One region of the Salinispora sp. CH2A1_6 genome, then DNA from elsewhere that is predicted to be linked to it. Evidence: predicted binding sites of a transcription regulator. Region 1 holds the regulator's gene; the other holds the start of a gene.
The links. The regulator HrcA, encoded in region 1, represses chaperone genes, less so after heat shock. The targets are predictions, from matches to a motif close to GGTTNGCACNCTCNNNNNGAGNGTGCNAACC.
Positions count from the first base shown of each region.

Region 2: groES (co-chaperone GroES) is a predicted target of HrcA. The motif match lies at 2,636-2,666, and genes of this name have one in related genera.

Region 1 is NZ_JBXEDG010000003.1:765,070-772,663, reverse strand. Features, by position in the region: gene AC1UKG_RS08500 (PhoH family protein) at 1-1,014, opposite strand, end outside; gene AC1UKG_RS08495 (histidine triad nucleotide-binding protein) at 1,161-1,523, opposite strand; gene AC1UKG_RS08490 (16S rRNA (uracil(1498)-N(3))-methyltransferase) at 1,580-2,314, opposite strand; gene dnaJ (molecular chaperone DnaJ) at 2,380-3,525, opposite strand; gene hrcA (heat-inducible transcriptional repressor HrcA) at 3,595-4,617, opposite strand; gene AC1UKG_RS08475 (magnetosome magnetite crystal formation protein family) at 4,857-5,438, shown strand; gene hemW (radical SAM family heme chaperone HemW) at 5,533-6,756, opposite strand; gene AC1UKG_RS08465 (enoyl-CoA hydratase-related protein) at 6,775-7,557, shown strand.
Region 2 is NZ_JBXEDG010000016.1:330,475-338,068, reverse strand. Features, by position in the region: gene AC1UKG_RS22635 (molybdopterin-dependent oxidoreductase) at 1-356, opposite strand, end outside; gene groL (chaperonin GroEL) at 484-2,115, opposite strand; gene groES (co-chaperone GroES) at 2,188-2,502, opposite strand; gene AC1UKG_RS22620 (class I SAM-dependent methyltransferase) at 2,810-4,030, shown strand; gene ybaK (Cys-tRNA(Pro) deacylase) at 4,040-4,522, shown strand; gene AC1UKG_RS22610 (substrate-binding domain-containing protein) at 4,820-5,908, shown strand; gene AC1UKG_RS22605 (ATP-binding cassette domain-containing protein) at 6,016-6,831, shown strand; gene AC1UKG_RS22600 (sugar ABC transporter permease) at 6,828-7,594, shown strand, end outside.

The DNA of each region.
Region 1 (7,594 bases):
CACCGCTTGCACGCTCTTCGCCTGCTGATTCTCCCGCGCCACGTCCCAGCGGGCGTACGCGTCAACGATCTCCCCGACCAGCCGGTGTCGGACCACGTCCGAGCTGGAGAGCTGGGCGAAGTGCACGTCCGCCACGTCGGTGAGGATCTCCCGGACGACCCGCAGGCCACTGGTCGTCCCGCCGGGAAGGTCCACCTGAGTGATGTCACCGGTAACAACGATCTTGGAACCGAAGCCGAGCCGGGTGAGGAACATCTTCATCTGCTCAGGCGTGGTGTTCTGCGCCTCGTCCAGGATGATGAACGCGTCATTGAGCGTACGACCCCGCATGTACGCCAACGGCGCCACCTCGATCGTGCCCGCCGCCATCAGCTTCGGGATCGACTCCGGGTCGAGCATGTCGTGCAACGCGTCGTACAGCGGCCGCAGATACGGATCGATCTTCTCGTTCAGGGTGCCGGGCAGGAAGCCCAGCCGCTCGCCTGCCTCGACCGCTGGCCGGGTAAGAATGATCCGGTTGACCTGCTTGGCCTGCAGCGCCTGGACCGCCTTCGCCATCGCCAGGTAGGTCTTGCCGGTGCCGGCGGGACCGATGCCGAAGACGATGGTGTGCGCGTCGATGGCGTCCACGTAGCGCTTCTGCCCGAGGGTCTTGGGACGAATGGTGCGACCACGCCGGGAGAGGATGTTGAGCGTCAGGACCTCGGCGGGCCGCTCGGCGCTGCCCTGCTCGAGCATGCCGACGGTGCGCCGAACGGCGTCGGTGGTCAGCGTCTCACCTTTCTCGATGAGTTCGATCAATTCGCCGAAGAGCCGCTCGGCGAGAGCGTTGTCCGCGGGCGCGCCGGTGATCGTGATCTCGTTACCCCGGACATGCACGTCACTGCTCACGGAGCGCTCGACCAGTCGCAGGATCTCGTCCCCCGCACCGAGGAGATTGACCATAATCTTCGGTTCCGGGACGGTGATCCTGGTTTGGACCTGGGGCGGGCCGGGAGGCGGGGTGCTGGTCATAGGTTGGGCCGAGTGGCCCTGAGCCACCTGCTCTCGATCTCGGCGCCGGGCCGATCGCCGCGGCGTGCTGGGCGTTGCCCCCATCGTATCGGGTCAACCGCCACGGCACCTCGCCCAATTCCCCTGTCGGCCGGCTCGCACCGCCGTCAGCCGACGTTACCGGTCAGCATCGGCCCGAGCGGCGCACCACCGAGCAGGTGGGCGTGGACGTGGAAGACCTCCTGGCCGCCGTACGCCCCGGTGTTGAAGAGCAGCCGGAAGCCGTCACCGAGCAGCCCCTCCTCCTCGGCCACCGCGGCGGCGGTGGCGAGCACCTCAGCGGCGAGCCCCGGGTCCCCCTCCGCCAGGGTGGCCACGTCGGCATAGTGCTCCTTCGGGATCACCAGCACGTGCACCGGAGCCTTCGGACCGATGTCACGGAACGCGAGGGTTGTCCGAGTTTCTCGGACAACGGTGGCGGGAATCTCACCGGCGACGATCCGGCAGAACAGACAGTCAGTTGTGCTCACCGGGGCAGTGTAGGGAAAGGCTCCGGTCACCGCCGCCCAGAGCGGGAGAACCGGCGCTACCAACGGCCAAGACGGGCGGCGAGCACCGAAAGCGCCGCCACTCCGGCGGTGGAGGTACGCAGCACCGACGGGCCCAGCCGCACCGTCCGGGCTCCGGCTTCGGTGAAGGCGGCCAGCTCGGCCGGGGCAACGCCGCCCTCGGGGCCGACCACCAGCATGATCTCGCCGCGGTCTGGCAGCTCCGCGGTGACCAGACGCTCCTCCGCCTGCTCGTGCAGGACGAACGCCGCCGCAGCGCCGGCGATCCGGCGAGCCACCTCGGAGGTCGCTTCGGCCGGTGCGCCGGTCACCACCGGCAGCCAGGCCCGCCGGGCCTGCTTGGCGGCCTCCCGCGCGGTGGCGACCCACTTCCCCCGGGCACGTGCCCCCCGGTCGCCCCGCCACTGGGTGACCGAGCGCGCGGCCGTCCAGGGCACGATCGCATCCACCCCGACCTCGGTCATCGCCTGCACGGCCAGCTCACCCCGCTCCCCCTTGGCCAGCCCCTGAACGACGACGAGCTGGTGGGCGGGGGCGGCCCGATGGTCCCGGGAGGTGATCCGAAGGTCAAGCACGCCCTTTCCCACCGCCGTGACCACGGCGGCGGCCGTGCCACCACGGCCGTCAGCGAGCAGCAACTCCTCGCCGGCTCGCAACCGCTGCACAGTCGCGGCGTGATGCCCCTCCGGCCCGTCCAGGGTCGCCGTCTCGGCGGTGGGCAACGACTCGACCAGGAACAGCGGCGCGGACACGGTGCCAGGCTAGCGGCCGTCCCGGCGTCCCGGCCCGATGGCCTGGGACACCGGGACGGGTCGAGTCAGGCGTGGCCGTTGAAGGCGTCCCGCATCCGAGAGAAGAAGCCGCCCTGCTTGGTCAGCTCGGCGACCTCCTCGCCCCGGGTCTGGGCGAACTCGCGCAGCATCTGTTCCTGATCGGCGTCCAGCTTGGTCGGCGTCCGCACGTCCAGGTGGACGAGCAGATCACCCCGGCCGGTCCCACGCAGGTGCGGCACGCCGCGGGCGCGGAGCCGCAGCATGCTGCCGGGCTGGGTACCGGGCTTGACGTCCACCGGCTCCTCGCTGTCCAGTGTCTTGATGGTCAGACGGGTGCCGAGCGCCGCCGTCGTCATCGGGACAGCCACCCGGCAGTGCAGATCATCGCCCTTGCGGGAGAAGACATCGTGCGGGCGTTCGTGGATCTCCACGTAGAGATCACCCGCGGTGCCACCGCCGGGGCCCACCTCGCCCTGCTGGGCCAGCCGAATCCGCATCCCGTCCTCGACCCCGGCGGGAATCTTGACGGTCAGCGAACGCCGGGTCCGCACCCGGCCGTCCCCGGCACAGGTGGGGCAGGGGTGCGGAATTGTGGTGCCGTAGCCCTGGCAGGCGGTACACGGGCGAGCCGAAACCACCTGCCCGAGGAAGGTGCGTTGCACCGACTGCACCTCGCCCCGCCCGCCACACGCCTCGCAGCTCTCCGGATGGGTGCCGGCTGCGGTGCCCGCACCGGAGCAGGTGGTGCAGAGCACGGCGGTGTCGACCGTGATCGGCGCCTCCACGCCGAACGCGGTCTCGGGCAGGTCCAGTTCGAGGCGCAGGATCGCGTCGGAGCCCGGCCGGGTGCGGGGGCGCGGCCCTCGCCCACCGCCGCTGGCGGCCCCGCCGAAGAAGGCGTCCATGATGTCCTGGAAGCCCACGAATGGACCGGCTTCGCCGGGTCCACCCGGTCCGCCGCCCCCGCCGCCGGGGGCGAGCGGATCGCCACCGAGGTCAACGATCTGCCGCTTCCGGTCGTCGGAGAGGACCTCGTACGCGGCGTTGATGTCCTTGAACTTCTCTTGCGCCTCCACGTCCGGATTCACGTCCGGGTGGTACTTGCGCGCGAGCTTGCGGTAGGCGCGCTTGATCTCGTCGTCGGAGGCTTCCCGGCTCACGCCGAGGATGCCGTAGTAGTCCTTGGCCACTGCGTTCGGTGTCCTCATGTTCGTCTCGCTTGCGCCGACCGCCGGCCCGATCCGGCCGGACGGTAATGCCTAGTTCTGGGCCAGCAGGTCGCCCACGTAGCGTGCCACGGCCCGAACCGTGGCGATGGTGCTGGGATAGTCCATCCGAGTCGGCCCGACCACTCCGAGACCACCCAGGATGGTCACCCCTGGTCCGTACCCGGTGCTCACCACGGAGGTAGCGCGGAGATTGTCGATTTCGTTCTCGTCGCCGATCCGGACGCGCATCGCGCTCGGCTCGGCCTCCCCGATGAGTTTGAGGAGGACCACCTCCTCCTCCAGTGCCTCCAGGATGGGGCGCAACGACCCCTGGAAGTCGAGCAGGCCACCGCGGGTGAGATTGGCGGTGCCGGCGAGGGCGATGCGCTCCTCGTGCCGCTCGACCAACGTCTCCAGCAGGACGGTGGAGAGAGTGATCATGGCCGGTCGCAGCTCCCCGCTCACCTCGTCAACCAACGCCTGCACCAGTGGTGGCGTGTCGGCGAGCCGGGTACCGACCAGCCTCTCGTTGACCAGCTGACGCAGATCGATCACGTCGTCTGGGGGGATCGGCCCGGGTAGCTCGACGAGCCGCTGCTCGACCCGACCCGTGTCGGCGATCATGACAAGCATCAGCCGGGTGGTGGAGATCGGCACCAGCTCCAGGTGCCGAACCGAGGACCGGGCCAGCGACGGGTACTGCACGACAGCGACCTGCCGGGTCAGCTGGGCCAGCAGCCGGACCGTGCGGTGCACCACGTCATCGAGGTCGACCGCGCCGACCAGGAAGCGCTCGATCGCCCGGCGCTCGGCCGGGGTGAGCGGCTTCACCCGGGACAGCCGGTCCACGAAGAGCCGATAGCCACGGTCAGTGGGCACCCGGCCCGCGCTGGTGTGCGGCTGCCGAATGTAGCCCTCCTCCTCCAGGACCGCCATGTCGTTGCGGACGGTCGCTGGGGAGACCCCGAGTTGGTGGCGCTCGACCAGCATCTTGCTGCCGACGGGCTCCTGCGTGGCGACGTAGTCCTCGACGATCGCGCGCAGCACCGCTAGTTTGCGGTCGTCGAGACCCATCCTTCCCCCCTCCTCCCACAGTGCGTCGGCCGTCGAGGCGCTTCCTGGCACTCGACTCTAGCGAGTGCCAGTCTACGTCGGCACGCCCGGCAACGCGATGATCAACAAATATCGAGTGCCGTCAGCGAATAATGGCGCTGGGCCTGCTGCCCGATCCGACGACCCCGACCTAACATGATCATCTGGACAGCCGGGGCGGTGCACTGGGGCTCGTGGTCCGCTGCGCCTACGGTGACCTCATGACGGAACCACCTCGCCCTCCCACCGGCGGAGAGCCTGGGCCACCCGGTCCGGGCCCCAACGACCCCACCACCCCGATGCCCGGAACACCCGACCCGGGTAGCTATCCGCCACCGGGCAGCTACCCGCCCCCCGGTGCCGTGCCGCCGCCCGGCGGCTACCCACCCGATGGTGGATACGGCCCACCCAGCGGTGGGTACGGCCCACCCAGCGGTGGATACGGCCCACCCAGCGGTTACGGAAACAGCGAGGACCGGATGTGGGTCCTCGTCGCGCACCTCGGCGGCGCGGTCGGCGCACTGATCAGCTTTGGTCTGTTCGGGTTCATCGCCCCACTGGTCGCCTACCTGGCCCGCGGCAACCAGTCACCGACCGTCCGCGCGCACGCCCAGGCGGCGCTCAACTTCCAGATCACCTGGTCCCTGATCGCCTTCGTTCTACTCTTCGTGGGCTGGTGCCTGCTGTTCCTGCCGAACATCGCCGTCGTGGCAATCCAGATTCTGTTCGGTATCATCGCCGCCCTGCGGGCGAATGAAGGCCGGCAGTACCGCTACCCGATGTCGGTCAGCCTCATCAAGTGAAGCCCGACTGGCCGGATCCCGATTGACCGGGCTCCGGCCGGCCGGCTCCGCTGCTGCCCGGTGTCATCGCCGTCGCGGTCCACGCCGGCGCCGATCAACCGAGCAGGTCCCGCACCACCGCATCCGCGAGCAGCCGACCGCGCAGGGTCAACACCGCCCGACCGTCGCCGTACGCCGCCTCGGCCAGCAGACCCGCCGCCCGCGCCCGATCGGCACCGGCGCGACCGGCGGGGTCCAACACGTCCAGCGGCAGACCCGCGGCGAGCCGGAGCCGCAGCATGACATCCTCCAGGTGCGCCTCGTCGGCGGTCAGCACCTCCCGGGCCAAGCCCGGCGACGCCCCCGCCGCGAGCCGCTGCGCGTACGCCGTGGGGTGTTTGACGTTCCACCAGCGCACCCCACCGACGTGGCTGTGCGCCCCCGGGCCGAGGCCCCACCAGTTGCCACCGGTCCAGTACAAGAGGTTGTGCCGGCACCGGGCAGCCGGTGTCCGCGCCCAGTTGGAGACCTCGTACCAGAAGAACCCGGCGGCGTCGAGGGCCGCCTCCGCGGCCAGGTAACGGTCCGCGGCAACGTCGTCGCTGGGCTGCGCCAACTCGCCCCGCCGCACCCGGGCCGCGAGCCGGGTCCCCTCCTCCACGATCAGGGAGTACGCGCTGACGTGGTCCACTCCCGCGGCGACCACCTCGTCGAGCGAGGCGGCGAAGTCGGCCGCGCTCTCCCCCGGCGTCCCGTAGATCAGATCCAGGTTGACGTGGTCGAACCCGGCCTCCCGGGCCTCCCGGGCGGCGGCGACGGCCCGGCCGGCGCTGTGCCGCCGGTCCAGGATCGCGAGCACCCCGGGCGACGCGGACTGCATGCCCAGCGAGATCCTCGTGTAGCCGGCAGCCCGCAGCGCGGCAAGGGATCGCGGGGTGACCGACTCCGGGTTGGCCTCCGTGGTGATCTCCGCGTCGGCCGCCAGCCCCCAGGTGCGGTCGATGGCGTCGAGGATCCGGGCGAGGTCCGCGGCGGGCAACAGGGTGGGGGTGCCACCGCCGACGAAAACCGTGTCGACCCGGGGCGGAGGGTTCTCACGCAGCACCCGGGCGGCCAGCGCGAGTTCGGCAAGTACGGTGTCGGCGTACTCCTCCCGGCTGGCGCCACCTCCCAACTCGGTGGACGTGTAGGTGTTGAAGTCGCAGTAGCCGCACCGGCTGGCGCAGAAGGGGACGTGTACGTACACGCCGAACCCCCGCGTTCCCACCGAGGTCAGGGCGGCTGTGGGCAGCGATCCATCCACCGGGATGCGCTCGCCTTCTGGTAGGACACCGGGCATGGCCACTAGTGTGCCCGCATGACCTCTCCCGACGCGCTGGTGCGGGCCGCCACGGCCGGCGGGGTGACCACCCTCACCCTGAACAGCCCACACAACCGCAACGCGCTCTCCACCCCGCTGATGACCCAGCTGCTCGACGGACTCGCCGCGGCGGTCGCCGACGACGCCGTACGCGCGCTCGTGCTGGACCACTCCGGGCCGGTCTTCTGCTCCGGTGCCGACCTGAAGGAGACCGCCGCCGCGTACGCCAGCGGCACGGTGCCGGCCGGGATGCTCGGTGACGTGCTCGCGGCCGTAGCGGAATGCCCGAAGCCGGTGGTGGCGCGGGTGGCCGGGCCGGCACGGGCCGGCGGGCTGGGCCTGATCGCCGCGGCCGATCTGGCGATCTGCGCCCGGGAGGCGACGTTCGCCTTCACCGAGGTCCGAATCGGGGTGATCCCGGCGGTGATCTCGGCGACGGTGCTGCCCCGACTGCGGCCCCGCGCCGCGGCCGAGCTCTACCTGACCGGGGACACCTTCGACGGGCAGCGGGCCGCCGAAGTCGGTTTGGTCACCACGGCCGTGCCGCTGGCGGAGTTGGACGCCGTCGTCGCCGGCTACTGCGACTCGCTGGTCCGGGGCGCACCCGGCGCACTGGCCGGAGCCAAACAGCTGCTCCGCCGCCCCACCGTGACCGATCTGCGGGGCGAACTCGCCGACCTGGCCGCCCTCTCCACCGACTACTTTCTCTCCGCGGAGGGGCTGGAGGGCGTGTCGGCGTTCCGGGAAAAACGGCCAGCGAGCTGGGTACCGGGCGAGTAACCGGGTTGCTGGCCGGCCCGGCACGGGCGGTAGCCCC
Region 2 (7,594 bases), on a different contig from region 1:
GCGAATTCCGCGCCGGCCCGGGTCAGGGCGGCGAACGCCCCCAGCGCCGTGAACGCCGTGACACCGGCAAACCCGTACGCCAGGTGCCGCCGGGACAGGACGCCGAGCAGTGCGGCGAAGCCGGCCAACAGCAGGGCCGTCCCCACCAGCAGCGCGACCTTGTCGTAGCTGCCGAACAGCGCGATGCCGAACTGTTTGAGTGGCTCCGGCACGGTGTCGACCACCAGCCCGCCGACGGCTACCAGGGGAGCGGAACGGGGGCCGGTCAACACCGCGACGAGCTCCGCCGCGCCGATCGCCACCGCAGCGGCGATCACCCCGGCCAAAGCGGCGTGGCGATAGGTCGTACTGGTCACGCGGACCAGTGTTTCCAATCTCGGTCCGCGTCGGTAGTCACGTCAGCGTTCCGTAAGCAGTCCGGAAGACGCGTCGGGGCGCGTCGCCACTGTGGACGACGCGCCCCGACCGAGCGTCCGGCGTGGGTCAGAAACCCGGGCCGTGCTGGTGGCCGTGGCCGTGGCCACCCGCGGCCGGCTCCGGCTCCTGCGGCTTGTCCACCACGAGGCTCTCGGTGGTGAGCAGCAGGCCCGCGATCGACGCGGCGTTGGCGACGGCGTTACGGGTCACCTTCACCGGGTCGAGAATGCCAGCCTTGGCCAGGTCGACGTACTCGCCGGTGGCCGCGTCAAGGCCGTGGCCCCAGTCCTTGTCAACGACCTTCTGCACCACCACGTAGCCGTCGTGGCCAGCGTTCTGGGCGATCCAGCGCAGCGGCTCGACCAGCGCCTTGCGCACGATCGAGACGCCGACCTTCTCGTCCCCGGTGAGGCCGAGGTCACCATCGAGCGCCGGCAGGACCTGGGCCAGGGCGGCACCGCCGCCGGGCACCGTGCCCTCCTCGACCGCGGCCTTGGTGGCGGCGATGGCGTCCTCGATGCGGTGCTTGCGCTCCTTCATCTCGACCTCGGTCGCCGCACCCGCCCGGATCACGGCGACGCCGCCGGAGAGCTTGGCCAGCCGCTCGGCGAGCTTCTCCCGGTCCCACTCGGAGTCCGATGCCTCGATCTCCTTGCGGATCTGGGCGACCCGGTCCGCGGCGTCGGCGGCCTTGCCGCCGCCGTCAACGACGGTGGTGTTCTCCTTGTCGACCACCACCCGCCGAGCGGTGCCGAGCACCTCCAGCCCGACCTGGTCAAGCTTGTAGCCCAGCTCGGGGGCGACCAGCTCGGCGCCGGTCAGGATCGCCATGTCCTGCAGCATCGCCTTGCGGCGGTCGCCGAAGCCGGGAGCCTTCACCGCGCAGACCTTCATGGTCTTGCGGAGCGCGTTGACCACCAACGTGGACAACGCCTGGCCCTCGACGTCCTCGGCGATGATGAGCAGCGGCTTGCTCTCCTGGAGAACCTTCTCCAGCAGCGGCAGCAGCTCCTCGATCGCCGAGATCTTCTGCGTGGTGATGAGGATGTACGGGTCCTCGAGGACCGACTCCTGCCCCTCCGCGTCAGTGACGAAGTTGGGCGAGATGAAGCCCTTGTCGAACTGGAGACCCTCGGTCACGTCCAGCTCGGTGGCGAGGGTGGAGCCCTCCTCGACGGTGATGACACCGTCGCGGCCGACCCGCTCCATCGCCTCGGCGATGAGCTCACCGATCGTGGAGTCCTGCGCGGAGACGGTCGCGACGTGCGCGATCGCCGCCTTGTCCGACACCTCGACGGCCTTGCCGAGCAGCGCCTCGGAGACCTTGGTGGCCGCCGCGTCGATGCCCCGCTTGAGGCCGGTCGGGTTGGCGCCGGCCGCCACGTTGCGCAGGCCCTCCCGGACCAGCGCCTGGGCCAGCACGGTGGCGGTGGTGGTCCCGTCGCCGGCGACGTCGTTGGTCTTGGTCGCCACCTCCTTGACCAACTGCGCGCCGAGGTTTTCGTGCGGGTCGGTGAGCTCGATCTCCTTGGCGATCGTCACGCCGTCGTTGGTGATCGTGGGTGCACCAAACTTCTTGTCCAGGACGACGTTGCGCCCGCGGGGGCCGAGGGTGACCTTGACCGCATCCGCGAGGGCGTTGACACCGTGCTCCAGCTGGTGCCGAGCGTCGTCCGAGAAGCTCAGGATCTTCGCCATGAATGTCCCTTCGAAGCGTCGTCGCCCCGGCCCGGCGAGCCGGACCGGGGCGACGACACTGCTCTCGGTTACCTACTTCTCGATGACCGCGAGGACGTCGCGGGCGGAGAGCACCAGGTACTCCTCGCCGGCGTACTTGACCTCGGTGCCGCCGTACTTCGAGTAGAGGACGGTGTCGCCGACCTTGACGTCGATCGGCACACGGTTGCCCTTGTCGTCGATCCGGCCCGGGCCGACAGCGAGGACAGTGCCCTCCTGCGGCTTCTCCTTGGCGGTGTCGGGAATCACGATGCCCGACGCCGTGGTGGTCTCAGCCTCATTCGCCTGGACCACGATGCGGTCCTCGAGCGGCTTGATCGCAACCTTGGTCGCGGTAGTCACGGGCATACCCTCCTGGGGTACTTGGTTTCGTTGCCAACCGGTAAATCGGCCAGCTCAATCTGCCACATGCCACCGGGCGGGGCCGTCGTCGCGGGTGCCGGTCCGCCTGGCGTTAACCTGCCGGGCACCAGGGCCCGGAGGTTGGCACCCTCAGGTTGAGAGTGCTAATCGCAGGTTATTCCTCGGCTAGCACTCCGTCAAGGAGAGTGCCAACGAACCGCCCAACGCGTCGCGCGGACGAGTGAGGTGGGCCGGCACACGCCCGGCGGCACCCCGACTCCGCTCCCCGCGTACCAGCCGGAAGAATGGCGGGGTGGACCTGGGACAGCTGGCGCGGCTGCGTACCCCCGCGGGGTCGGCAGCGCTCGCGGCGGCGACCGAGGTGGCCGGCGGCGACCCGCTGGCCGCGGCGGCGGCGCTTCGCTCTGCCGGGCTTCCGGCCGACCTGGCCGCGGCGGCGCTGACCCAGGCCGAGCTGCGCCGTCGTGCGGTGGGCAAGTTCGGTCCGGGAGCGGCCGACCTGTTCTTCACCCGGGCCGGCCTGGAGCAGGCAACCCGTCAGGTGGTGGCACGGCGACGCGCCGAACGGGTGCACGCCAGCGGCGTCCGCGCCCTGGCCGACCTCGGCTGCGGAATCGGCGCCGACGCACTCGCCGCCGCCCGGGCCGGGATCCGGGTGTACGGAGTGGAGGCTGACCCGCTCACCGCCGCGACCGCCACCGCGAACGCCGAGGCCGCCGGCCTCGCCGAACGCTTCACCGTCACCCAGGGGGACGCGACCACCTTCGATCTCAGCCAGGTGGACGGGGTCTTCTGTGACCCCGCCCGCCGGGCCTCCGGTCGACGGATCTTCAACCCGAACGCCTACTCCCCACCCTGGGACTTCGTGCTCTCCCTGACCGAGCGGGTGCCGCGGACGGTGGTCAAGGTGGCACCCGGCCTGGATCACGCACTGATCCCACCCGGCGCGGAGGCGGAGTGGGTCAGCGTCAACGGCGACCTGGTCGAGGCCGCCCTGTGGTGCGGCGAGTTCGCGACGGTGGCCCGCCGCGCGACCGTGCTGCGAGAGGAGCCGCCAACCGCCACCACCGGCCCGGTCGGACCCGCCACGCGGGTACACGAGCTGACCGGCTCCCGCGTCGCCGAAGCCCCGGTCGGGCCGGTTCGCCGCTACGTCTACGACCCGGACCCGGCGGTGGTCCGCGCGCACCTCGTCGCCGAGCTGGCCGGCGCCCTCGACGCCACCCTCGCCGACCCGACGATCGCCTACCTGTACGCCGACACTCCCACGCCAACCCCCTTCGCCCGCTGCCTGGAGATCACCGACGTGCTGCCGTTCTCGCTGAAGCGGCTTCGCGCCCTGCTGCGCGAGCGGCGGGTCGGCCGGGTGGAGATCCGCAAGCGGGGCTCAGCCCTCGAGCCGGAGAAGCTCCGCCGCGATCTGCGGTTGACCGGCGACCAGCCGGCGAGCCTCGTGCTGACCCGGGTGGACGGCGCTCCCACGGTGCTGATCTGCCGTCCGGCCACCAACTAGGCTGAGGGTGTGGCGCGACGACAGGTGACACCGGCGACCACGCTGCTGAACCAGCGGAAAGTCAGGTACCGCACCCATCCGTACGACGTCCCGGCGGACGCCCCGAACTACGGAGCACTTGTTGCGGCGACGCTCGGCCTGCCGGCGGACCGCGTGTTCAAGTCACTGGTAGCCGTGGCCGATGGCGCGCTCACCATCGTGGTCGTCCCGGTGACCAGCGAACTCGGCCTCAAAGCCCTGGCCGCCGCGCTAGGCGCCAAACGGGCCGGGCTGGCCGACCGGGCCACGGCCGAACGTGCCACCGGATATGTGCGCGGCGGCATCAGTCCGCTCGGACAGCGACGCAACCTGCCGACCGTGCTCGACGAAAGCGCCCTTCACCACGAGACCATCTACGTCTCGGCTGGCCGCCGGGGGCTCCAGCTGGAACTGGCCCCGCAGGACCTGGTCACCCTCACCAACGCCCGCACGGCACGGGTCGCCTCCCCCTAGACCGGGACCCGCCAACGCCTACTGGGGCCCGCGGCGGTGCCGGCCGAGGTCTACACCGCCGGCACCGAGGCGATTCTGGGGCGCGCGCCCCCGAAGTGACCCCAGGCCGGTGACCGCACCGGGCAAGGACACGGCAGACCAGGCGCCGTCACAGCCCAAGACCACGACGTTGCCGAATTGTTACTGCCGACAACAAACTCATGACCTCGCCACTCTTGTGTCGTCCAGGGATCGCGGAATAGGTTGCCGGGCACAACAAACCATCCCCCAATCCCCCACCTGGAAAGGACCCTGCAGATGCGCAAGGGTTTCCTCGCCGCTGCGACCGTCGGCCTCCTGGCCACCGGCAGCATGGCGGCCTGTGGCGACAACTCCGACGAGGAGTCGGCCGGCAAGACCCCCAAGGTCGGCGTGATTCTCCCGGACAGCAAGTCCTCCGCCCGCTGGGAGGGCGCGGACCGCACGTTTCTGGAGGACGCCTTCAAGGAGGCTGGCGTCGAGGCCGACATCCAGAACGCGCAGGGTGACAAGACCCAGTTCCAGACCATCGCCGACCAGATGATCACCCAGGGAGTCACCGCCCTGATGATCGTCAACCTGGACTCCGGCACCGGCAAGGCCGTCCTCGACAAGGCCAAGTCGCAGGGGGTCGCCACCATCGACTACGACCGCCTGACCCTCGGCGGCTCGGCGGAGTACTACGTCAGCTTCGACAACGAGGCCGTCGGCAAGCTCCAGGGCGAGGGACTGGTCAAGTGCCTCTCCGACGGCGGCGTGCAGAACCCGTCGATCGTGTACCTGAACGGCGCGCCGACCGACAACAACGCCACCCTGTTCAAGAACGGGTACGACTCGGTCCTGAAGCCGAAGTTCGACGCCGGCGAGTACCAGCAGGTCGCGGACGACTCCGTGCCGGACTGGGACAACGCGCAGGCCGCCACGATCTTCGAGCAGCAGCTCACCAAGTCCGGCGGCAAGATCGACGGGGTGCTCGCGGCGAACGACGGACTCGGGAACGCCGCCATTTCAGTGCTGAAGAAGAACAAGCTCAACGGCAAGGTCCCGGTCACCGGCCAGGACGCCACCCCGCAGGGCCTACAGAACATCCTCGCCGGAGACCAGTGCATGACCGTCTACAAGGCGATCAAGCAAGAGGCTGCTGCCGCCGCCGAACTGGCCATCTCGCTGGCCAAGGGGGAGCGGAAGGAGACCGGCCAGACCATCAAGGACCCGGAGAGCGGCCGGGATGTGCCCGCCGTGCTGCTCACCCCCCAGGCGATCTACCAGGAGAACGTCAAGGACGTCATCGCCGACGGCTTCGTGACCAAGGACGAGGTCTGCACCGAGGCGTACGCCGAGCTCTGCGCGAGCGCCGGCATCAGCTGACCGCCGGCCGGCACCGTCGCCCGGCACGGGCCACCCCCGTGCCGGGGCGACGTGTCACCACATCCGGTGGTACGACGACCTCCCCTCATGTGCGTTAAGGAGTCCCCGTGTCCGCGACCCCCCTGCTGGAACTGCGCGGGATCGACAAGAGCTTCGGTCCCGTACAGGTCCTGCGTGATGTCGCTTTCTCTGCCTTCCCCGGGCAGGTGACCGCGCTGGTCGGCGACAACGGCGCCGGCAAGTCCACCCTGGTCAAGTGCATCAGCGGCATCTTCCCGACCGACGCCGGCGAGTTCCTCTTCAACGGACGCCCGGTGAGCATCCACAACCCCCGCGACGCCGCCGCACTCGGCATCGAGATCGTCTACCAGGACCTCGCGCTCTGCGACAACCTCGACATCGTGCAGAACATGTTCCTCGGCCGGGAGAAACGGCACGGCCTCGTGCTCGACGAGCCGACCATGGAGCAGATGGCCGCGGACACGCTCGCCGGGCTCTCCGTCCGCACCGTCAAGTCGCTCCGCCAGCAGGTTTCCAGCCTCTCCGGAGGCCAGCGGCAGACCGTGGCGATCGCCAAGGCGGTGCTCTGGAACAGCAAGGTCGTCATCCTGGACGAGCCGACCGCCGCGCTCGGGGTCGCGCAGACCGCACAGGTACTCGAGTTGGTTCGCCGGCTGGCCGACAACGGCCTCGCGGTCGTGCTCATCTCCCACAACATGAACGACGTCTTCGCCGTCTCCGACCGGATCGCCGCGCTCTACCTGGGCCAGATGGTCGCCCAGGTGAAGACCACCGACATCACCCATGCCCAGATCGTTGAGCTGATCACCGCCGGCCGCTCCGGTGCGCTCGGACTCGACGCGGGCAACGGATCGAACGACACCGGCGGGGAGCCCGCCGCCGCCCCGGGAGCCGCCCGATGACCAGCACCGCCCTCCCCGACCAGGAATCCGCGGCCGCCCCCGCCGCCGCGCCCACCCTCACCAGCCACGTGCGCGGCTACCTCAGCCGGGTGCGGGGCGGGGACATCGGTGCCCTACCCGCCGTCCTCGGCCTGATCGTGCTCTGCACCGTCTTCGCGGTCATGCGGCCGTCGTTCCTCACCGCCGCCAACTTCGCCAACCTGTTCACGCAGGGGGCAGCAGTCACGCTGATCGCGATGGGGCTGGTCTTCGTCCTGCTGCTCGGTGAGATCGACCTCTCCGCCGGCTTCGCCAGCGGCGTCTGTGCCGCGGTGCTGGCCAACGTGGTCACCGTCCTCGGCTACCCGTGGTACGTCGCGGTGCTCGCCGCGGTGCTCACCGGAGTGTTGATCGGCAGCGTGCTGGGAATGCTGGTCGCGAAGATCGGCATTCCGTCCTTCGTGGTCACCCTCGCCGGCTTCCTCGCCTTCCAGGGCATCGTGCTGCTGCTGATGGAGGAGGGCAGGAACATCGCGGTCCGCGACCCGGTGTTGGTGGCGATCGCGAACCGCAACCTGCCACCGGCTCTCGGCTGGGCCCTGGCCGGGCTCGCCGTCGCCGGCTACGCCGCGATCCAGGCGATGCGGTACCGCACCCGCGCGGCCCGGGGCCTGGTCACCGACCCGCTCGCCGTGGTCCTCGCCCGGGTCGCCGGGCTGGCCACCGTGCTCGGCGCGACGGTCTACCTCCTCAACGAGGAACGCAGCTTCAACGTCTTGATCAA